Regions from separate parts of the Streptomyces sp. NPDC048590 genome, predicted to be linked through region 2. Evidence: predicted binding sites of a transcription regulator. Region 2 holds the regulator's gene; the other holds the start of a gene.
What was found. The regulator HspR, encoded in region 2, represses chaperone genes until heat shock. The targets are predictions, from matches to a motif close to TTGAGNNNNNNNNNCTCAA.

Region 1: a site for HspR is predicted at 8,263-8,281, ahead of lon (endopeptidase La). Genes of this name have one in related genera too.

Annotation. Positions count from the first base shown of each region.
Region 1 covers NZ_JBICWC010000003.1:545,454-556,670, forward strand. The annotation lists gene ACGFNN_RS10730 (ATP/GTP-binding protein) at 1-142, opposite strand, end outside; gene ACGFNN_RS10735 (DUF742 domain-containing protein) at 123-536, opposite strand; gene ACGFNN_RS10740 (roadblock/LC7 domain-containing protein) at 533-1,012, opposite strand; gene ACGFNN_RS10745 (nitrate- and nitrite sensing domain-containing protein) at 1,009-3,867, opposite strand; gene ACGFNN_RS10750 (protein phosphatase 2C domain-containing protein) at 4,237-5,022, shown strand; gene ACGFNN_RS10755 (MarR family winged helix-turn-helix transcriptional regulator) at 5,088-5,570, opposite strand; gene lon (endopeptidase La) at 5,817-8,240, opposite strand; gene ACGFNN_RS10765 (DUF6924 domain-containing protein) at 8,616-9,119, opposite strand; gene ACGFNN_RS10770 (LysE family translocator) at 9,195-9,833, opposite strand; gene ACGFNN_RS10775 (spermidine synthase) at 10,242-10,925, shown strand; gene ACGFNN_RS10780 (response regulator transcription factor) at 11,160-11,217, shown strand, end outside.
Region 2 covers NZ_JBICWC010000006.1:299,621-310,837, reverse strand. The annotation lists gene clpB (ATP-dependent chaperone ClpB) at 1-223, opposite strand, end outside; gene ACGFNN_RS19860 (pyridoxamine 5'-phosphate oxidase family protein) at 362-763, shown strand; gene ACGFNN_RS19855 ((2Fe-2S)-binding protein) at 932-1,252, opposite strand; gene ACGFNN_RS19850 (hypothetical protein) at 1,249-1,617, opposite strand; gene ACGFNN_RS19845 (helix-turn-helix transcriptional regulator) at 1,770-2,753, shown strand; gene ACGFNN_RS19840 (LuxR C-terminal-related transcriptional regulator) at 2,843-3,853, shown strand; gene ACGFNN_RS19835 (heat shock protein transcriptional repressor HspR) at 3,885-4,331, opposite strand; gene dnaJ (molecular chaperone DnaJ) at 4,333-5,517, opposite strand; gene grpE (nucleotide exchange factor GrpE) at 5,611-6,264, opposite strand; gene dnaK (molecular chaperone DnaK) at 6,261-8,117, opposite strand; gene ACGFNN_RS19815 (sugar transferase) at 8,444-9,127, shown strand; gene ACGFNN_RS19810 ((Fe-S)-binding protein) at 9,220-11,217, shown strand, end outside.

The DNA of each region.
Region 1 (11,217 bases), on a different contig from region 2:
ACCCGCCCGCCACCACGATCTTGGTGGCGATCGGCGCGCGCGTGTGGTCGAGCTGCCAGGCCTGCACCGACTCCTCGGGCCGGGCCTGCGGGTCCCGCTTGCGCGGGGTGAAGAGCGGCGCCTCAGAGACGGCGGAGTCCATTGAGCACCCTTTCGAGCAGCGCGCGGTCGGGCTGGCCGGCACCGTGGCCGGTCCCGTAGACGCGGATCTTTCCCTGGTCGGCCAAGTCGCTGAGGAGCACTCGGACCACGCCGAGCGGCATCTTCAGCAGCGCCGAGATCTCCGCGACCGTACGCATACGGCGGCACAGCTCGACGATGGCGTGGAGCTCGGGCATGACGCGCGAGGCGAGGTTGCCGTTGGTGAGCTCTCTTCGCTCCTCCGGAGCGTCCAGCGCGGCGACGAAGGTCTCCACGAGCAGGACGTGCCCAAAGCGGGTGCGACCCCCGGTGAGGGAGTACGGGCGGACTCGCGCGGCCTTGCGGTCGGCACCCCGGACCGGGAGTTTTCGTACGGGTTCAGCAGCTGAGGTCACTGGGTGCTCTCCATCGATTTGCGCAGCTCACTGCGGAGTTCGGGGGTGAGTACATGTCCGGCGCGGCCGACGAAGAGCGCCATGTGGTAGGCGATGACGCTCATGTCGCAGTCGGGCGTGGCGTGCACTCCGAGCAGGGAGCCGTCACTGATCGACATGACGAAGACACTGCCCTCGTCCATCGCGACCATCGTCTGCTTGACGCCGCCGCCGTCCATCAGTTTGGCGGCACCGATCGTGAGCGATCCGATGCCGGAGACGATGGTGGCGAGGTCGGCGCTGGAGCCGCGGGGCCCCGTCCTCCGTCCTTCCGTCCTCGCCGCCGCGAGACCGGGGTCCGAGGAGAGCAGCATGAGTCCGTCGGACGAGACGACGGTGACCGAGTGGACCCCTGGCACCTCCTCCACGAGATTGCTCAGCAACCAGTGAAGGTTCCGGGCCTCGGTACTCAGCCCGAACGTGCTGGGCGCAGTCAACTGCGTGCCTCCTCGACTGTGTCCCCCGTCTCATCGATGCGGCCGTCGGTACGGCCGTGGTCGGTCTGTGCGCCGCTGTCGGCGATCTCCGCCTCGACGTCGCGGCGGCCGTCCTTGGCACCCTGGTGAAAGCCTCCGAGCCGACGGCGCAGGGCCTCCTTGTCCAAGGTGCCCTTCCGCTCGGTGACCGGGGCGGACGGGGGCGCGGAGATCTTGGGGGTGCGCTTGGGCAGCCCCTTGTCCGTGAGCCGCTCAGGCGAGGGCGCCGGGTCGGGCACCTCCTCGCCGAGGCCGGTCAACGGCTGCCGGGGGCCCGGCACGGCATCGGCGGCCGGGGCCGGGGCGGACGCCGGAGCCGTGGCCGGGCTCGTGTCGGCGGCGCGCTCGTGACGGTCGGGTCCGATGGCGTACGGGCTCGGCGCGGCCTGCTGCGCGGGCAGCCGGACCTGCATCGTGGTCTCGGACTCGGACTCCTCGGGCACTCCGGCGGAGGGTCCGCCCACGGTCGTGGGGGCCACCTCCGCGGGCGCCTGGGCCGGCGTGGGTGCCGCCGGCGGTGCGGGTGCCGCGGCACCGGGTGCGGCCGGCTCGGTGCCCGCGGCCTGAAGGGTCCGCTCCGCGGCCGCGATCAGCGGGTCGCCGGCGGGGGCCGCCGAGCGGGGCGGCAGGGCGTTGGAGTTGGCCTCCGCGACCGACCCGGGGAGGTTGAGCGTGGGGGCGTCGCCCGGACGCGGCACCGGCGGCGGCGAGGCCGCGGGCGGCGCCTTGGGCAGCAGCGCCTGCGGAAGGACGACGACCGCGGTCACCCCGCTCCCCTTCTGTTCGCGAAGCTGGACCCGTACCCCGTGGCGGGCCGCCAGCAGCGAGGTCACCTGGAGTCCCAGCCCCGCCCCGTCCGCGGCCTGTTCGCCCGCCTCGAAGGACGCGGGGTCCGCAAGCCTCGCATTGAGCTCGCTCATCCGGACCGCCGACATGCCGATGCCCTCGTCCTGCACGGAGAGCATCACCTCCCCTGTCTCCAGCAGCCAGCCGGAGAGTTCGACATGGGAGTCGGGCGGGGAGAAGGAGGTCGCGTTCTCCAGGAGTTCGGCGACGAGGTGGCTCAGGTCGTCCGCGGCGAAGCCCGCGATCTGGGCGTGCGGCGGAAGGGACTGGATGGTGACCCGCTCGTACCGCTCGATCTCGCTGACCGCGGCGCGCAGGACGTCGACCAGCGGGATCGGGTTCGCGTGCCCCTGGTTGTGGTCCGTTCCCGCGAGGACCAGCATGTTCTCGCTGTGGCGCCGTATGACCGTGGCCATGTGGTCCAGCTTGAACAGGGTCGAGAGACGCTCCGGGTCCTGCTCGCGTTCCTCCATGCTCTCGATGACGCCGAGCTGGCGCTCCACCAGGCCGAGTGTGCGCAGCGAGAGGTTGACGAAGGTGTGGTGGACCGTGTTGCGCAGGCGTTCGAGGTGTCCGGTGAGTTCCGCCACCCTGACCTGGAGTTCGGCCCGCTGCAGGGTGAGCGCCTCGCGGCCCGCGACGAGTTCGGCACGCTCGGTCTGCATGGTCGCGAGCCGGTCGGTGACGTCGTGGTGCAGCTCGTGGAGCTTGCCGTGCAGGGCGTTGATGGAGCGCACGACCTGGGCGAACTCGTCGTTGCGCCCGGTGTAGCGAACCGGCTCGGCGGTCTCGGGCTCCGCCGCGATGCGGCCGGCCCCGATCCGCAGCACGGCCAGCGGCTGGGTGAGGGTACGGGCCACGGCGGTGGAGACGCCGACGGCGATCAGCAGACAGCCGCCGAGCAGGGCGAGGCGCAGCTCCAGCGCGGTGACATCGTCGTCACGGAGTGCCTCGAGCCGCTGCACCTGCTCCGTGCCGAGCGCGGACTCGACCCCGCGCATCCGGTCGATACGGGCGGAGAGCGCGGCGGCGACCTTTTCCGGGTCCGCCTCACGGTCGTCGTCCGAGAACTCGGGACGGTCGGTGAACCGGGTCAGGTACTTCTCCGCACGGGTGACCTCGGAACCGGTCACCGTGGAGGAGAGCTTGTTCCGGGCCGAGGTCCCGGCCGCCTGGTCGAACTCGGCGAGGGAGGCCAGTTCGCGCACCCGCGCCTGCTGCGCGGCGGCGCTGAGCTCGTCACGTGCGCGGTCGTCCTCGCTGCCGCCGGTGTCCTGGCCCTGGACGGGCAGACCGGTGAACGGGTCGATCTGCGGCTGCTGGGGCTGGGTTCCGGGCACGGCGAGTGCGGCGAGGATCAGACCGCGGGTGGCGGACGCCTGCTCCACGGCCGTACCGAGTGCGAGCGGCGCGCGCGTGGCGTCGGCCGCGCGCGGCGGCGTCTTCTCGGCCAGCTCCTCGGCGAGGTCGTGGAGTTTGGCGATGACCTCCGAGTAGGCCTGGTACGCCTCCATCGCCGAACCCTTGCCGGTGAGCGAGGTACGGCGGATCGAGGGGATCTCGGCGAGGTCCCGGCGCAGTGCCGCGGGCGCGGCGTCCCGGATCTCGTCCACCTGCTGGTCGACGCGGGTCGCGGGACCGTTCGCGCCGTCGGCGCCCTTCTCCTCCTCGCGGCCGCCGGCGATGTGGGCGACGACCTGGTCGCGCTCGTCCGCGAGGGAGTGCGCGAGGGTGATCGCCTGCTGGTTCAGCTCGGAGAGCGTGACCAGCCGCTGGGACTCGTTGAGATCGGAGGACGCGCCGAGGGCCGCCGGGGCGCCCGCCGCGATGACGGTGATCCCCACGACGGCGACGCCGGCGACGAGCCGGCTGCGCACCCGCACGGTCCGCTTGGCCGCACCCGCTGCCTGAGGCGTCACCCCGGGCTCCTCACGCGTGCTGTCCTTGCTCCGAGGCCGCTTCTTCTGCACCGGTGCTCGCAATCTTGACTCGTCCGCCCTTGAAGCAGAGATGACGCACGGTCACGTGGATGGGCGCCCACCCTGGGCACCCCGTACGGCTTCCGACGATTCCAGCGCTTTTGAGAGGGGGCCGTGCATCAACCGCTCCGCCACTCGAACGAGTGAACATCACTCCGGAGTTGGCGAACAAGTCTCCCCACCGGCGCCCCGGCTCACGCGCGACGGGCGAGGTGGAACTTACGGCCAGCCTTTGGCAGTATGCCCGCCCGCATATGCCTGGAGCCCTGGCTCCGGCGGCCGGTGGCCATTCTGACCTGCTGGTACGGTCCAACCTCCGGATCGTGCAGGCTCCGTGAAGGCATCGTGCAGACTGCCGGGATGCGCATCGAACTCGCCAGCGAACCGGGCGGCCCCGAACGCCCCAACGAGGACTGGGCATCGGCCTCCGTCCCTGCGGAGGGACGGGGTGGCACCCTCGTCGTACTGGACGGCGTGACACCCCCGACAGGCAGTGACGGCTGTGTGCACTCGGTGCCGTGGTTCACGGCGAGACTCGGGGGCGCCCTGGCCGAACTGTCCGCTTCGCGGAGGGATATGACGCCCGCCTCGATCCTGTCGGAGTCCATCCGGCGCACCGCCGACGCACACCGTTCGACGTGTGACCTTTCTCACCCCCGCACGCCTCAGGCGACGGTGGTTCTGGTGCGCTGGGACGAGGAGCGGGTCGAGCACCTCGTGCTCTCCGACTCCGCACTTCTCGTCGAGGCTCCGGACGGACGGGTCACGCCGGTCCTGGACGACCGTATCGACCGGCTGCCGGCGGGTTCGCTCACCTCGGTGGAGACCGTGGACACGCGCCTGCGGAACAAGGAGGGCGGCTTCTTCACGGCCGCCGCGGACCCCGGGGTCGCCTCGCGTGCCGTGACGGGCGTGACCCCGCGGGGGGACGTGCGCGCCCTCGCGGCCCTGACCGACGGTGCGAGCCGCTGGACCGAACGGTTCCAGGAGGGGGACTGGGGTGCCGCGCTGAAGATGCTGCGTACGGCGGGACCGCAGGGGCTCATCGACCGGGTCAGGGAGCTCGAACGGGCGGACAGGGACAGCGGCCGCCCGCGCCGCGGCAAGCCGCACGACGACGCGACCGCGGTCCTCGTCGAGCTCTGACCGGCCGCCCCGCACCCGGCCGGGGCCCGAACGCTCCGGGGCCGGGGAGGCCCGGACGCTGTGGCTCAGTCCTCGGAGCGCTCGTTGAAGTGGTGGAGGAGACGGGCCAGTTCCGCGATCTCGCTCCTGTCCCAGTCCGCGAGTTTCCGGGCGTAGCGTCCGCGCCGGGCGTCCCGGACGCTGGTGAAGCGCGCGAGGCCCTCGTCCGTGAGATGGACGAGCCAGGCACGGCCGTCGGCGGGATCGGTCTCGCGTGCCACCAGCCCGAGCCGCTCCAGGGCGTGCAGCTGACGGCTCATGGTCGCCTTGCCCACCCCGAAGTAGGCGGCGAGGTCCGTCGCCCGCTGCGGTCCGGTGGATTCCAGCCGGACGAGGAGCCCGTAGGCGGCCGCCTCCAGGTCCGGGTGGACCTCGCGCGCCATCTCGCCGGAATTGGCCCGCGCCCGGCGCAGGAAGACCGAGAGCTCCCGCTCCAGAGCGAGGAACTCGTGGTCCACGTCCCGCCCCGGAGTCCGCCCGGGTTCACCACCGCTGCCACTCCCGTGCACGCCGGCACCCCTCTACGCTTTCCCGCCGATGGAAGACCCTGCCCACCGCGGCCGTCGCCGCAGCCGGATCAGTATTTCGCAGGCGTGGCCCTGTGGCGGAGACCGGACCTCTGCCCGGGCGCGGATCAGCACGCGTGGCGTCACCGCACGCCGCTCCTGGCGCACGCGGAACGTCCCGCCCTCCGGGGAGGGCGGGACGTCCGTACCGGCCGGGGACGTGGCGCCACGTCCGTCACAGCGTGACGCCTACGCGGCGGCCGGGACCCTTTGCACCCCGGCCGAGGCCGGGGCCAGCGCGATCTCCAGCACCTGGCGCACGTCCGTCACCGGGTGGACGTCCAGTGCGTCGAGGACCTCGGCGGGGACGTCGTCCAGATCGGCCTCGTTCCGCTGGGGGATCACCACGGTCGTGACACCCGCGCGGTGGGCGGCCAGCAGCTTCTGCTTCAGTCCCCCGATCGGCAGCACCCTGCCGGTCAGCGACACCTCGCCGGTCATCGCCACGTCCGTGCGGACCAGCCGCCCGGAGAGCAGCGAGGCCAGCGCGGTCGTCAGGGTGATGCCCGCACTCGGGCCGTCCTTGGGGACCGCGCCCGCCGGGAAGTGGATGTGCACGCCCCGGTCCTTGAGGTCCGCGACCGGGAGCTCCAGTTCGGCGCCGTGCGAGCGGAGGAAGCTCAGCGCGATCTGCGCGGACTCCTTCATGACGTCGCCGAGCTGACCTGTCAGGGTCAGTCCGGACGCCCCGGTCTCCGGATCGGCCAGTGACGCCTCGACGAAGAGGACGTCGCCGCCCGCCCCGGTCACGGCCAGGCCCGTGGCCACACCCGGCACCGCGGTCCGGCGCTCCGCCGGGTCCTGGGCGGACTCCGGCACATGGTGCGGCCGCCCGATCAGACCGCGCAGGTCCCCGTCGGACACCGCGAACGGGATCTCCCGCTCGCCCAGTTCGTGCTGGGCCGCGACCTTGCGGAGCAGCCGTCCGACGGCACGCTCCAGATTCCGCACCCCGGCCTCGCGGGTGTACTCGCCGGCCAGCTTGCGCAGTGCGGACTCGTCGAGCGAGACCTCTCCCTCCGCCAGGCCGGCCCGCTCCAGCTGGCGCGGGAGGAGGTGGTCGCGCGCGATGACGACCTTCTCGTCCTCGGTGTACCCGTCCAGCGTGACCAGTTCCATGCGGTCGAGCAGGGCCTCCGGGATGGATTCGACGACGTTGGCGGTGGCCAGGAACACCACGTCGCTGAGGTCGAGTTCGACCTCCAGGTAGTGGTCGCGGAACGTGTGGTTCTGCGCCGGGTCGAGCACTTCGAGCAGCGCGGCGGCGGGGTCGCCCCGGAAGTCGGAGCCGACCTTGTCGATCTCGTCGAGCAGGACCACCGGGTTCATCGAGCCGGCCTCCTTGATCGCGCGTACGATCCGCCCGGGGAGCGCGCCGACGTAGGTCCGCCGGTGTCCCCTGATCTCAGCCTCGTCCCGGACCCCGCCGAGCGCGACCCGGACGAAGGAGCGGCCCATGGCGTGCGCGACGCTCTCGCCGAGCGAGGTCTTGCCGACCCCGGGCGGCCCCACCAGCGCGAGCACCGCACCGCCCCGCCTGCCGCCGACCACCCCGAGCCCCCGGTCGGCACGGCGCTTGCGCACCGCGAGGTACTCGGTGATGCGTTCCTTCACGTCCTGCAGGCCCGCGTGCTCGGCGTCCAGGATCTCCTGCGCGCCCTTGATGTCGTAGGTGTCCTCGGTCCGCTCGTTCCAGGGGAGTTCGAGGACGGTGTCCAGCCACGTCCTGATCCACGAACCCTCGGGGCTCTGGTCGGAGGCGCGCTCCAGCTTCTCGACCTCCTTGAGCGCGGCCTCGCGGACGTGCCCGGGAAGCTCCGCGGCCTCGACACGAGCCCGGTAGTCGCCCGACTCGTCGTCCGGCTCGCCGTTGAGGTCGGAGAGCTCCTTGCGTACTGCGTCGAGCTGGCGCCGCAGCAGGAATTCACGCTGCTGCTTGTCGACGCCCTCCTGGACGTCCTTGGCGATGGTCTCCGCCACGTCCTGTTCGGCGAGGTGCTCGCCCAGCCACTGCAGGGCCAGCTTCAGACGGGCGACCGCGTCGGCGGTCTCCAGCAGCCGCACCTTCTGGGCGGTGGTGAGGAAGGGTGAGTAGCCGGAGTTGTCGGCGAGGGCGGAGACGTCCTCGATCTGCTGGACACGGTCCACGACCTGCCAGGCACCGCGCTTCTTCAGCCAGCTGGTCGCCAGGGCCTTGTACTCCCGGGCCAGCTCGGCGACCGATCCGGGCAGGGGGTCGGGCAGGGACACGTCGATCCTGGTGCCCTCGACCCACAGCGCGTTCCCGGGACCGCTGGTCCCGGCTCCGATCCGTACCCGGTCACGGGCCCGGATCAGCGCCCCCGGATCGCCGTCCGAAAGACGCCCGACCTGTTCGACGGTGCCGAGGACACCGGTCCCGGTCCACTTCCCGTCGATCCGCGGCACGAGCAGCACCTCGGGCTTGCCGCCACCGGGCCGGGCGACGGCCTGCGCTGCCTCCACCGCCCCACGGACCTCCGCGTCCGAGAGATCGAGCGGCACCACCATCCCGGGCAGTACGACCTCGTCGTCGAGCGGCAGCACGGGCAGGTCGATCGGCGTGAACGCCTTGGACGCGGACTCTGCAGTCATGATCTCCCCTTCGGCAGGCAAGTTGAGCTATGTGGGCTCAATGCTTGTGAGCCTCCGAATGTTCCCCGTCTCCCGTTCGCTCTGGGCGATCAGCTCGCGTGTGATCCTGCGAAGGTCCGAGCGACCTCGTATCGGAGGACGCGTCGACCGGTCTGCGGCAGGGGCGTCAGGGAAGCTGCCGGGCGGGGTCACCAGGTCACCGGCGGGAGGTTCGCGGTCGCTCATGCCGACCGGGACGGGACCGGGTTCCGCCTGTCGCGCCCCGCCGTCCGATCCGGCAGCAACGGCGCGATCCGCGCCCACGGCGCGTCACTCGACGACATGCCCCGGCGAACGGCTCGCGTCTGCCGGGGCAACGGCCGTCCGCCGTACCGGTCAGGTGAGCCGCAGTATCTGATCAGGCTCTTCGGATGCAGCCCCGGCGTACTCCGCGAAGTCCACGTTGCCGAGTGCCAGGTTCACCTGGACACCGTGCACGGCAACGGGCAGGACTCGAAATTCCCTGGGCTCCGGCGACTCGATGAGTTCCTGGTAGTAGACGGGGTCGAGGCCACTCACGTCTTCCCAGGTGGTCGACAGAGCCAGCAACGCCCGCGCCGGCGACTGCATCGTGGTGCGGTCGGCGAGGAAGACGACGACCAGGGGCTCATCCACCACGGCGGCAAGCACCTCGTCGGCCGTTGCTCCTGACCAGGCGGGCGCATCGACCAGCTGCACCGCTGCGGCGAACTCACCGCCCGGCCCCCACGGCAGGCACAATTCCTCGACCACGGCGGTCCACGCCTCGTCGTCGCTGAAGTCGGTCCTGATGACGAGAACGTCGAACAGGTCGCGTCCGATCCCGGGCAGCACTCGCTCGACGTTCTCCGGCGGCGTCATGCCCAGGACTCTCCCACCCCACACCGACAACCAGCTCCCGCGGGAGTGATCCGGAAGAGCGTCGGCCGGGACAGCTCAGTCCTTGCGCCCCGTCGTGGCGACCGTGACACCGAGCCCGATCATGGTGAGTCCGCCGATCCCGCCCACCAGCGAAAGCCGCTGCGGCGAGCGCGCGAACCAGTCCCGGGCACCGGCCGCGACCAGTCCCCACACCATGTCGGACGCCACGGCGATCACGTTGAAGACCAGGCCCAACAGCAGCATCTGCGCGGCGACATGCCCCTGGCCACGGTCGACGAACTGCGGCAGCACGGCGGCGAAGAACACGATCGTCTTCGGGTTGGTCACCCCGACCGCGAACCCCTCCCAGAACGTGCGAAGCCCACCCTGCGCGGCCTCCGTCCCTGTGACCACGGCCCGCAGCGATCCGCGCTCACGCCACGCCCTGACGCCGAGGGACACCACGTACCCGGCACCCACCAGCTTGAGCACCGTGAAGACGAGAACCGAGCGCTCCACCACCGCCCCCACCCCGAACGCCACGGCCACGACCAGCACACAGGCGCCGAGCGTGTTCCCCACCACCGTGGTCAGCGCCGCACGACGCCCCCACGCCAGAGCACGTCCGACCACGAACAGCACGCTGGGACCGGGGATCACGATCAGCAGGAACGACATGGCCGCGAAGGCGAGCAGTCGGTCGGCGGACACCATGAAACCCATGCAAGCACGGGGGACACCGCCCCTCCAGCCCTTTGCGCCGCATCGCGCCGACTCCTACGCCCCCGGCCGGCACGCATCCGGACCCCTTCGCCCGGAGGTGGGACGCGGCGGCGCGGTGACCGCACCCGGTGCCCGCCGGGTCGTCCCCATGAGCACCACCGGCCCGCAGGGATGCCGAACGCCGCGAGCACCCGCCGACGCGTGGCGTCGCGCAGGGCGAATTCGAGCCGCCCAGCGCCGTCGTGCACGCCTGGGGCGTAGCCGAACCCCCACAGCGGCAGGAAGACGGGCGCACCACCCCCACGGGTGGCACGGCCGAAATCCGCTGGCCCGGGCACGGGGCGGCGCGGAAGGATGGGCACGCCGTGACGATCCCGAGCACCCACCGGAGACCCGCGCATGCCGGCCACAGAAGCCCACAGCCCCGTCGTCCTCGACCGCCGCGACGGCCCCTTCGGCGAAGTCGTCCTGCGTGAGCGTGGCGAGCACTTCGAGATCATCGCCAACGGATGCTTCCTGATGGACACCTCCGACGGGCGTTCCGAGCGCCTGCTGGTGGATGCCGCGCTGGCCGCCCTGCCCGGGAACCGGCAGGACCCGTCGGTCCTCATCGGCGGGCTCGGCGTCGGGTTCTCGCTCGTGCGGGCGGCCGAGGAGGACCGCTGGGGCCGGATCGTGGTGGCCGAGCGCGAGGAGGCGGTGGTCGACTGGCACCAGGACGGCCCGCTCGGGCGGATCACCGGTCCGGCGCTGTCCGACCCCAGGACGGAGATCCTCCGTACCGACCTCGTAGAACACCTCCGTACGACCACGGAGCGTTACGACGCGCTGTGCCTGGACATCGACAACGGTCCGGAATGGACCGTCACGGAGGACAACGGGAGCCTCTACTCCCCCACCGGCCTCGCGGCCTGCCGGGCCCGGCTGACGCCGGGCGGGGTCCTCGCCGTGTGGTCCGCACAACCGTCCCCGGAGTTCGGCGCGGCGCTGCGGAATGCCGGATTCCGCGCGGTAAGAACCGAAGAAGTAGCCGTTGCCCGAGGTGTTCCGGACGTGGTCCATCTCGCATCGCGCGAAGACTGAACCCCCACCCGGTATGTACACCCCGGTCCCGCCCGGGGTGGAGCGGCCCCACCCCGCCGGTCCGTATCCTTTCCCGCGGGTAACACCTTCATGCCGGACAACACCCTGCGTAGCCGGGAGACGTCCTCTGCCTTTACGCTGCTGACCGGCACAAGGGGCCTACCGACGAAATCCACAAGCGACAACCGTGCCTCCGGAGGAATGGCCTCCGCGAGAACGGGCAGGGGCGGGGCGATGGAACAGACACACACCACCCACAACGGCGCGGCGGCCACCCCCGGGGCTCAGCGCC
Region 2 (11,217 bases):
TGACGCTGGGGAGCGCCCCGAGCACCCGCTCGGTCTCCTGCCGTACGGCGACCTGGTCGGCCTCGACGGAGGCCAGCAGATCGGTGATGTTCGCGTTGTCCTCACCCGCGAGCAGTGCGAGCAGCAGATGCCCCGGGGTCAGATCGGCGTGTCCGTCCTTGACGGCCCTGGCGGTGGCCGCGTTGAGGGCGTCCCGGCTCTTGTTGGTCAGCTCGGCGTCCACGGGCGCTGTCTCCTCCTCGTACTGGCGGTTCGACGTAACTATGACTCGATCAACGGGTACAAAGTTGAGTCTATTCCACTCAAGGCTGCTTCGGGGACCCGACCGGCCCACAGGTGCCGCTGTATCTAGGCTGAGCCCATGCCTGACGTACGCAACCCCGGCACCGGATATCTCGCCTTCTGGCGTGAGCGCCACGTGTGCACCCTGACCACGCTCCGCCCCGACGGAACGCCGCACGTGGTGCCCGTGGGGGTGACGTACGACCCGGAGACCCGGATCGCGCGTGTCATCACCGGCAGGAACACGAGGAAGACCGCGAACGTCCTGACGGCAGGCCCTGAGGGCGCCCGGGTCGCGGTCTGCCAGATGGAAGGGCGCCGCTGGGCGACCCTGGAGGGCGTGGCGGTCGTCCGCACGGAGGCCGCACAGGTCGAGGACGCCGTACGCCGCTACGCCGAGCGCTACGAACGGACGCCGCGCCACAACCCCGAGCGCATCGTCATCGAGATCGCCGTCGACCGGGCCCTCGGGAACGCCTGACCGGCGCACGGGCACATCGGGGCTCCGGGAATTCAGGAATTCAGGAATATGGCCCGTCCCGGAAAACGAATAATTCCGGGCAGCACAACGGCGCCATCGTGTTCAGGTCACGATGGCGCCGTTGTGTGGGGGAAGTGCCGGAACGATCGGTAACGACGGGGGAATCGTTCAGGCACTGCGGGGGGTGGCGGAAATGGCTTCTGGTTCGAACAGCTCGTGGTCGCGCTGATCGAGATTCACGAAAATCATGCCGTACCTCACGGCACAGCGGACGGGCTGCGGAGCTCCACGTGGCCGGCGAAGACACCGATAGGCGCGAATATCGTCCTCGGTCTCCATCACGACGACGATCGGCTCTCCGAACAGGGTGACCATCAACGAATCGCCCTGGCGGGTGAGCGCCGTGAGCAGATCGATGAAATGCCACCCTGAGCGGTAGGCCGTGGCCATCTCCCGCCGGAAGGTGCGGTCGTCCGGTGGGGTGGTCATGCGCTTACTGCACCCGTCGGGGCACTCCAGCTGATCTCGCCGGGAGCGGCGGCAGCAGGTGCCACCCAGCTGATCTCACCAGGGGCCGACGCCTGCACGGACCAGCTGATCTCACCAGGAGCGGCCGCGGCAGGTGCCACCCAGCTGATCTCACCGGGAGCAGAAGCCTGCACGGACCAGCTGATCTCACCGGGAGCGGCCGCCGGCATCCCCCAGCTGATCTCACCAGGCGCCGACGCCGCCTGCACGGACCAGCTGATCTCACCAGGCGCCGACGCCTGCTCGGACCAACTGATCTCGCCGGTTCCGGCCGCCCCGCCCGCCACGCCAAGACCCAGGGCCCCGACGAAAGCGGCGGCAAGCACCGAGCGAAGCATTCGCTTATACATAGTCGGCTTCGTCCTCACTTGTGGATTCTTCTCCCCCGCCTCCACGACGATGTCTCACCTGGCCCCCCCAACGCCACTGGGACGATGCATCATGTTCCTGCATGTTCAGGAACCTGGGGGGTGGAGATATGACCACAAGTGACACAACACAGACACATCCTCACGGGATCACCGAACTGTGCGATGAGGGAAAGCGCCTCTACGCCGGCGCACTCCGTTCCGGAAGGATCTCCCGCGCCGAGGCCGCGTCCGCACCCTGCCTGATGGACTTCGCGCTCCTGCACCCGGACCCGGACGATACGACATGGCTGCGGCCCGTCCCACCGTCCGCCGCGCTGGCGCAGCGTCTGCACCCCCTGGAGCGGGAGATCAAGGAGCGGCGCCGGCGCTCGGTCGCACTGGCCGAGTCGTTCGAACCGTTCATGGACATCAGCGCTCAGGACCCGCCGACCACCCACGCCATCACGGTGCTGGAGGGCGGCAACAGGATCAACGCCGCGCTGGATCTCGCCACCGCCGAGTGCCGCACCGAGGTCCTCACCGTGCAGCCGGGCGGGGACCGGGGCGAGGACCGTCTGAGCGAGGGCCTGGAACGAGCGCTCTCGGTCGTCAACCGGGGCGTCGCCATGCGCACGCTGTACCAGCACACCGTCAGGCACAGCCAGGGCACACTCGCCTACGCCGCGCGCCTGGCCCAGGACAATGTGGAGATACGCACCCTGGAGGAGCTCATAGAGCGCCTCCTCGTCTTCGACCGCACGGTGGCCTTCATCCCCGCGCAGAACGACGACCAGGTCGCCCTGGAACTCCGGCACCCGGGGCTCGTGAACTATCTCGTGAAGGTCTTCGAGCAGTTGTGGAGCCGCGCCTCGCCGCTGCTGGGGGAACCGCGGTACGACCCGCCCACCAAGGGTGTGAGCGGCGTTCAGCGCTCCATCGCCCAACTCCTCGTCGAGGGACATGTGGACGACTCCATAGCCCGCAGGCTCGGCATGAACGTCCGTACCTGCCGCGCCCACGTCGCAAAGCTGTCCGCCACGCTCGGCAGTACGAGCCGGGCTCAGCTCGGCTATCTGATCGCCCGTTCGGGGATCCTGGACCAGGACTCCTGACGGCGTGAGCCGCCCGACCGGGACGGTCCGGTGCCACTCTCTCCCAGGAGTGGCGTCCGCGCCACGGTCATGATCGTGCACTGCATGAAGTGAGGGGGTGTCACATCACCATCGAAGAGGCGAACGGGGAGCATCCGCACCACCCGGGGAAGCTGTGCGCCACCGGCCTGGAGCTGTACGAGCGGTCGCTGGCCGCGGGAGGCATCCGCCGCTCCGACCTGACGGCCGCCCCCTGCCTGGAGGACATGGGTCTCCTGCGGCCTGATCCCGGTGACACCGACCGGATGCGCCCCATACCGCCGTCCGCCGCTCTGGCGGACCTGCTGCAGCCGCTCACCCGGGAACTGGACGAGCGCGTCCGGCTGGCCTCGGCCCTGAGCCGCTCGCTCGTCCCCCTGACCTCCGCGGCCAGCACCGACCCGGACCTGGCGATCACGGTCCTCGACGGCAGGCCCGCGATCGAGGCGGCTCTGCGGGAGGCGAGCGCCTTCGTCGACGAACAGGTCCTCACCGCCCAGCCGGGCAGCGACCGGCCCATGAGCCTCATGGAACGGGGCCTCGACAACGCCCGTACGGCCATGGGCCGCGGTGCCCGCCTGCGGCACATCTACCAGCACCCGGCCCGCTACAGCACGAACGTCCGGGAGTATGTCGGACAGCTGGCTCCCGAGGGCCTCCAGGTCCGCACCACCGAGCAGACCGTGGACCGCCTGATCATCTTCGACCGCAGCGTGGCGTTCATTCCCGCGGCCCCCGACCGCCGTACGGCCCTGCGCATACGGCACCCCGCGCTCGTGGACTACCTGATCCAGGTCTACGAGGTGCTCTGGGCCCAGGCGACGCCCATCGGGCAGCAGCTCACCGCGGCGGTCCCGGGCACCCGGACGACGGCCGTCCAGCAGAGCGTCGCCCGGCTCCTCGCCGAAGGCCACAGCGACGTCATGGTCGCCGGCAAGCTGGGCATCAGCGTCCGCACCTGCCGCTCCCACATCGCCAAGCTGATGCGGGCCTTGGGCGCCACCAGCCGCACGCAACTGGGTGTGCTCATCGCGCGGTCCAGCCTCGCCGACACACCGACAGGGCCTGCCCCGGAGCCGTGAGACTCCGGGGCAGGCCCTGTCGTGGGAGCGTTCAGTCCTTCGGCCGCTTCGGCCGCCAGACGACCAGCGCGCTGGTCTGCTGAACGTCCTGGTAGGGCACGAGGTCGCGTCGGTAGGAGGCGTGCACCTGGGCCTCACGCTGCTGCATGGCCACGGCCGCGCCGTCCACCGCCGCCGAGAGCTCGGCCACGCGCTGCTGGAGCGCGGCGACCTGGTTCTCCAGCTCGATGATGCGCTTGATGCCGGCGAGGTTGATGCCCTCGTCCTGCGACAACTGCTGCACGGTGCGCAGCAGTTCGATGTCGCGGGCCGAGTAACGCCGACCCCGCCCGGCCGTGCGGTCGGGCGAGACCAGGCCGAGCCGGTCGTACTGGCGGAGGGTCTGCGGATGCAGCCCCGAGAGCTGGGCCGCGATCGAGATCACGTAGACCGGTGATTCGTCCGTCAGCTGGTACGGATTGCGTCGACGGCCGTCCATCTCAAGCTCCCTTCGCAGCCTGGAACAGCTCCGCCCGCGGGTCCTCCCCCGCGGTCGCCTTCCGGTAGGCCTCCAGCGCGTCCTGGGCGTCCGCGCCGAGCTCCGTGGGTACGGCCACCTCGACGGTGACCAGGAGGTCGCCACGGGTGCCGTCCTTGCGTACGGCGCCCTTGCCCCGGGCCCGCATGGTACGTCCGTTGGGGGTACCCGCCGGAAGCTTCAGGGTGACCGGAGGGCCTCCGAGCGTCGGGACCTTCACCTCGCCGCCGAGCGCCGCCTCCGGGAAGGTGACGGGCACGGTGACGGTGAGGTTGTCGCCCCGGCGGCCGAAGACCGGGTGGGCGTCGACGTGGACGACGACGTAGAGGTCGCCGGCCGGTCCGCCGCGCTCGCCCGGACTGCCCTTGCCGCGCAGCCTGATCCGCTGACCGTCGGAGACTCCGGCGGGGATCCGGACCTGCATCGTGCGGGCCGACTTCGCCCGGCCGCTGCCCTTGCAGACGTCGCAGGGGTCCTGTGCGATCAGGCCCCGGCCCTTGCAGTCCACACAGGGGTCGGTCAGCGAGAATCCGCCGCCGGTGCCGCGCGACACCTGACCGGTGCCGACGCAGGTGGGGCAGACCCTCGGGGTGCCGTTCTTGTCGCCGGTGCCCGAACACGCCTTGCAGGGTGCCTGGCTGGACATCCGCAGCGGGACCGTGGCCCCGTCGACCGCCTCGGTGAAGCTGAGCGTCACCTCGGACTCGATGTCCTGGCCGCGCCGCGGCTGGACACGGGTGCCCGCACCGCCCCGGTTGAACAGTCCGCCGAACACGTCGCCCAGACCACCGCCGCCGAACCCGCCGGCTCCCGCGGTCTGGCCACCGCCCTGAGCGCCCCCGAAGAGGTCTCCCAGGTCGAAGTTGAAGTTGCCGCCCGCACCACCGGGACCCGCCCGGAAGCCTCCGCTGCCGAAGAGGGCGCGCGCCTCGTCGTACTCCTTGCGCTTCTTGGGGTCGCCGAGGACGTCGTTCGCCTCGGAGATCTCCTTGAACCGCTCCTCCGCCTTGGCGTCGCTCTTGTTGGCGTCCGGGTGGTACTCGCGGGCGAGCTTCCGGTACGCCTTCTTGACCTCGGCGTCGGTGGCGTCCTTGGGGACGCCGAGAACCTTGTAGTAGTCCTTCTCGACGAAGTCCTTCGTACTCATCGACGTCCCTCCTTCCGGACGATCGGCCGGGCGGCCGGCCCGAAGGCCGGCCGCACGGCCCGTCGGTGTTCACACCCGTGGTCGGACGCCAGGTCAGACCTCTTCGGTGCCACCGCTCTCCTCGTCGTCTGCCTTCTTCTCTTCCTTCGCCGCCGCGGGCGTGGCGCCCGGCTGCGGTTCGGCCACGGCCACCCGCGCGGGGCGGATGGTGCGCTCCCCGATGCGGTACCCAGGCTGCAGGATCGCCACGCAGGTCGTCTCGGTGACGTCCGGCGCGTACGAGTGCATCAGGGCCTCGTGGATCGTCGGGTCGAAGGGCTCGCCCTCCTTGCCGAACTGCTGCAGGCCGAGCTTCGCGACGACCGTCTCCAGGGATTCGGCCACCGACTTGAAGCCACCGACCAGCTCGCCGTGCTCCCGGGCCCGGCCGACATCGTCGAGCACGGGCAGCAGCTCGGTCAGCAGGCCCGCCGCGGCGACCTCCTTGACCGTCACCCGGTCACGCTCGACGCGACGGCGGTAGTTCTGGTACTCGGCCTGGAGCCGCTGGAGGTCGGCCGTGCGCTCGTTGAGCGCCGTGCGGACCTGGTCCAGCTGGGCCGTCAGAGCCGCGGTCTGCTGCACGTCCCCGGCCGGGGCCGCCGCCTCCTCCTCGGAGGGGGTGGCGGCCTTCGGCTCGGCGTCGTCGGAGCTGGCGCCGGAGGGGACGTCGGGCTTCTCTTCGAAGTCCGGAGTCTCCTCGGTCACGCCGCACCGCCCTTCTGGTCCTTCTCGTCGTCCACGATCTCGGCGTCGACGACGTCGTCGTCGGCCGCGCGGGCCTGGTCGTCACCCGGCGCCTCGGCGCCCGGGGCCGCACCCTCGGCCTGGGTGTTGGCGTACATCGCCTGACCCAGCTTCTGGGAGACGGCCGCGACCTTCTCGGTGGCGGTACGGATCTCGGCGGTGTCCTCGCCCTTGAGCTTCTCCTTCAGCTCGGTGAGCGCGGTCTCCACCTCCGTCTTCACGTCACCGGGGACCTTGTCCTCGTTGTCCTTGAGGAACTTCTCCGTCTGGTAGACGAGCTGCTCGCCCTGGTTGCGGGACTCGGCGGCCTCGCGGCGGGCGTGGTCTTCCTCCGCGTACTTCTCGGCCTCCTCGCGCATCCGGTTGACCTCGTCCTTCGGCAGCGAGGAGCCGCCGGTGACGGTCATCTTCTGCTCCTTGCCGGTACCGAGGTCCTTGGCGGAGACGTGCATGATGCCGTTGGCGTCGATGTCGAAGGCGACCTCGATCTGCGGCACCCCGCGCGGGGCCGGCGGCAGACCGGTGAGCTCGAACATCCCGAGCTTCTTGTTGTACGCCGCGATCTCGCGCTCGCCCTGGTACACCTGGATCTGCACGGACGGCTGGTTGTCCTCGGCCGTCGTGAAGATCTCGGAGCGCTTGGTCGGGATCGTGGTGTTGCGCTCGATGAGCTTGGTCATGATCCCTCCCTTGGTCTCGATACCGAGGGACAGCGGGGTCACGTCGAGGAGCAGGACGTCCTTGACCTCGCCCTTGAGGACACCGGCCTGGAGCGAGGCACCGATGGCGACGACCTCGTCCGGGTTCACGCCCTTGTTGGCGTCCTTGCCACCGGTCAGCTCCTTGACGAGCTCGGCGACGGCCGGCATACGGGTGGAGCCACCGACGAGAACGACGTGGTCGATCTCGGAGAGCTGGATGCCCGCGTCCTTGATGACGTTGTGGAACGGGTGCTTGCAGCGCTCCAGAAGGTCGGCGGTCAGCTGCTGGAACTGCGAGCGGGTGAGCTTCTCGTCCAGGTGCAGCGGGCCCTCGGCGGAGGCCGTGATGTAGGGCAGGTTGATCGTGGTCTCGGTCGAGGACGAGAGCTCGATCTTCGCCTTCTCCGCGGCCTCGCGGAGACGCTGGAGAGCCATCTTGTCCTTGGACAGGTCCACGCCGTGGCCGTTGGCGAACTGCTTCACCAGGAAGTCGACGACGCGCTGGTCCCAGTCGTCACCACCGAGGTGGTTGTCACCGTTGGTGGCCTTCACCTCGACGACGCCGTCGCCGATCTCCAGGAGGGACACGTCGAAGGTGCCGCCACCGAGGTCGAAGACGAGGATCGTCTGGTCGTCCTTGTCGAGGCCGTACGCCAGCGCGGCGGCGGTCGGCTCGTTGACGATGCGCAGGACGTTCAGGCCCGCGATCTCGCCGGCCTCCTTCGTCGCCTGACGCTCGGAGTCGTTGAAGTACGCGGGGACGGTGATCACCGCGTCGGTGACCTTCTCGCCCAGGTAGGACTCGGCGTCACGCTTCAGCTTCTGCAGGATGAAGGCGCTCATCTGCTGCGGGTTGAAGCTCTTGCCGTCGAGGTCGATCTTCCAGTCCGTGCCCATGTGGCGCTTGACCGAACGGATCGTCCTGTCGACGTTGGTGACCGCCTGGCGCTTGGCGACCTCGCCGACCAGCACCTCGCCGTTCTTCGCGAAGGCGACGACGGACGGCGTGGTCCTGGCGCCTTCGGCGTTGGTGATGACGGTGGGCTCGCCGCCTTCGAGAACGCTGACGACGGAGTTAGTCGTGCCCAGGTCGATGCCGACCGCACGTGCCATTTCAATTCCTCCAACTGACTACTTGAGTGGATCTGACTCAAGGATGCATGACACCCACCCCGGAGTCAAAGGACCTGAGCCACTTACACTCAACTTATATGCTCACAACTGGGCTGACCAGGTGTTTCACACCTTCCGGCACGGCCGGAAAACCACCGGACGACCTCCGACGCGCCGCACGAACGGCTCCGGACCGGCCCCGGCCGCGACACCCCGCGCGCCCACCTCGCCACACACCCCTGCCCAGCCTCGCACCATGGGATCGTTCTGTCACAAAATGCAGCGAGACGGTCATAGCGTCACATCGTCGATCCCGGGCAGGTGCAATGCGGAACGCGAAGCAGACTGCGGCACGAAGGACACGAAGAACACGGCACACGCGGCTCGCACGGCTCTCCGTCGCACGGGCGGCCACCGGCTTCGGCCGGCTCGCCGGAAACCTGGCGGCGCCGGGCGTCAAGCGGAGCCTGGACGTGACCCTCGGCGCGACGCTCCTGCTGCTGGTCACACCCGCCCTCGCGGTCGCCGCACTGGCGCTCACCCTCAGGCCGCCTCTCACCCGGGGGAACGCCGTCGCGCGCGAGACCCGGATCGGGCTCGGCGGCCGCCCGTTCGAGCTGCGCTCGCTGCGCACCCGGCGGCTCCGGCTCGACCTGCTCTCCCGACTGCCGCACGTCGTACGGGGAGACCTCTCCCTGGTGGGACCGCCGCCGCTCACTCCCGGCGAGGCGGCCCTGCTCAGCCCTTCGCAGGAGCGCCGGCGGCAGGCCCTCCGCCCCGGCCTGACCGGACTCGCCCAGGTCCGCGCCCGCTCGGGAATGCCCTGGGACGAACCCGCTCTCCTGGACGCGCACTACGCGGAGCATCATGGGACATGGCTCGACCTGGCGATCCTGGCTCAATCCGTACGCATCCCGCTCCATGCGGCCCTGCGCGGACTACGCCACCCGGGGAAGGCTCACCTGAGCGACACAGATCACCGCCTGCCCGGCTACAGCGCGGCGGAATAAGTGGATAGTGTCAGCACAGACTGATTAAGTTACTGCTTAGTAATCGCTTGTACGCGCTGGATCCCACCCTCGCAGGCCCGAGGAGCCCCCAAATGCAACTCGCCGCGATCATCGTGTCGCTGGTGCTGACTGTCGTCGGCGTTGCGCTCATCGCCCGAGCCGTCGCGCAGATCTACCGGTTCGTCCGTCTCGGACAGCCGGTGCCGGCAGGCAGCCGCACCGACAACCCCAAGCAGCGCACGATCACCCTGGTCAAGGAATTCCTCGGCCACACCCGGATGAACCGGTGGGGGATCGTGGGCTTCGCCCACTGGTTCGTCGCCATCGGCTTCCTGACGCTGCCGCCGACGCTGCTCCAGGCGTACGGACAGCTCTTCAAGGCCGACTGGGTCCTGCCGATCATCGGGGACTGGCTGCCGTTCGAGCTCTACATCGAGTTCATCGGCATCATGACCACGATCGGCATCGTCACGCTGATGGCGATCCGGCTGCTGAACCTGCCCTCCCGCGCCGGCCGCAAGTCCCGCTTCGCCGGCTCCAAGGCCTGGCAGGCGTACTTCGTCGAGTACGTCATCCTCGTCATCGGCCTGGCGATCCTGACCCTGCGCGGTCTCGAAGGCGCCATCCACCACGTCGACGGCTACGAGGCCTCGTACTTCGTGTCGTACCCCCTGGTGCTCGCGTTCAAGGGGCTCTCCCTGGGCGCGCTCCAGAACCTCATCTACTTCACCGCGATGGTGAAGATCGGCGTCTCGCTGATCTGGATGATCACGGTCTCGCTCAACACCAACATGGGTGTCGCCTGGCACCGCTTCCTCGGCTTCCCGAACATCTGGTTCAAGCGGAACGCCGACGGCGAGGTCGCCCTCGGCGCGCTGCAGCCGATGACCAGCGGCGGCAAGGAGATCGACTGGGAGGACCCGGGCGAGGACGACGTCTTCGGCGTCTCCCAGGTCGAGCAGTTCTCCTGGAAGGGCATCCTCGACTTCTCCACCTGCACCGAGTGCGGCCGCTGCCAGTCGCAGTGCCCCGCCTGGAACACCGGCAAGCCGCTCTCCCCGAAGCTGCTGATCATGTCCCTGCGCGACCACGCGCACGCCAAGGCGCCGTACCTGCTGGCCGGCGGCGGCAAGGACATGGAGGGCACGGAGAAGGCCACCGAGGAGCAGCTCAAGGACGTCCCCGCCTCCGCCCTCGCGGAGGCCGAGCGCCCGCTGATCGGGACGCTCGAGGAGAACGGCGTCATCGACCCGGACGTCCTCTGGTCCTGCACCACCTGCGGTGCCTGCGTCGAGCAGTGCCCGGTCGACATCGAGCACATCGACCACATCGTCGACATGCGCCGCTACCAGGTGATGATCGAGTCCGCGTTCCCGTCCGAGGCGGGCACGATGCTCAAGAACCTGGAGAAGAAGGGCAACCCCTGGGGGCTCGCCAAGAAGCAGCGCGTCGAGTGGACCAAGGAGGTCGACTTCGAGGTCCCGATCGTCGGCAAGGACGTCGAGGACCTCAGCGAGGTCGACTACCTCTACTGGGTCGGCTGCGCCGGCGCCCTTGAGGACCGCGCCAAGAAGACGACGAAGGCCTTCGCGGAGCTGCTCCACATCGCGGGCGTCAAGTTCGCGATCATGGGCGGCGACGAGAAGTGCACCGGTGACTCCGCCCGCCGCCTCGGCAACGAGCCGCTGTTCCAGCAGCTCGGCCAGGAGAACGTCGCGATGCTGAACATGGCGTTCGGCGAGGACGACGAGGACGACTCGACCAAGAAGGCCAAGGCCCTCAAGAAGATCGTCGCCACCTGCCCGCACTGCTTCAACACCATCGCCAACGAGTACCCGCAGCTCGGCGGCGAGTACGAGGTCATCCACCACACGCAGCTGCTCCAGCACCTGGTGGACGAGGGCAAGCTGATCCCGGTGACGCCGGTCGAGGGTCTGATCACGTACCACGACCCCTGCTACCTGGGCCGTCACAACAAGGTCTACACACCGCCGCGCGAGATCATCAAGAGCGTTCCGGGGCTTCGGAACGAGGAGATGCACCGCCACAAGGAGCGCGGCTTCTGCTGCGGCGCCGGCGGTGCCCGGATG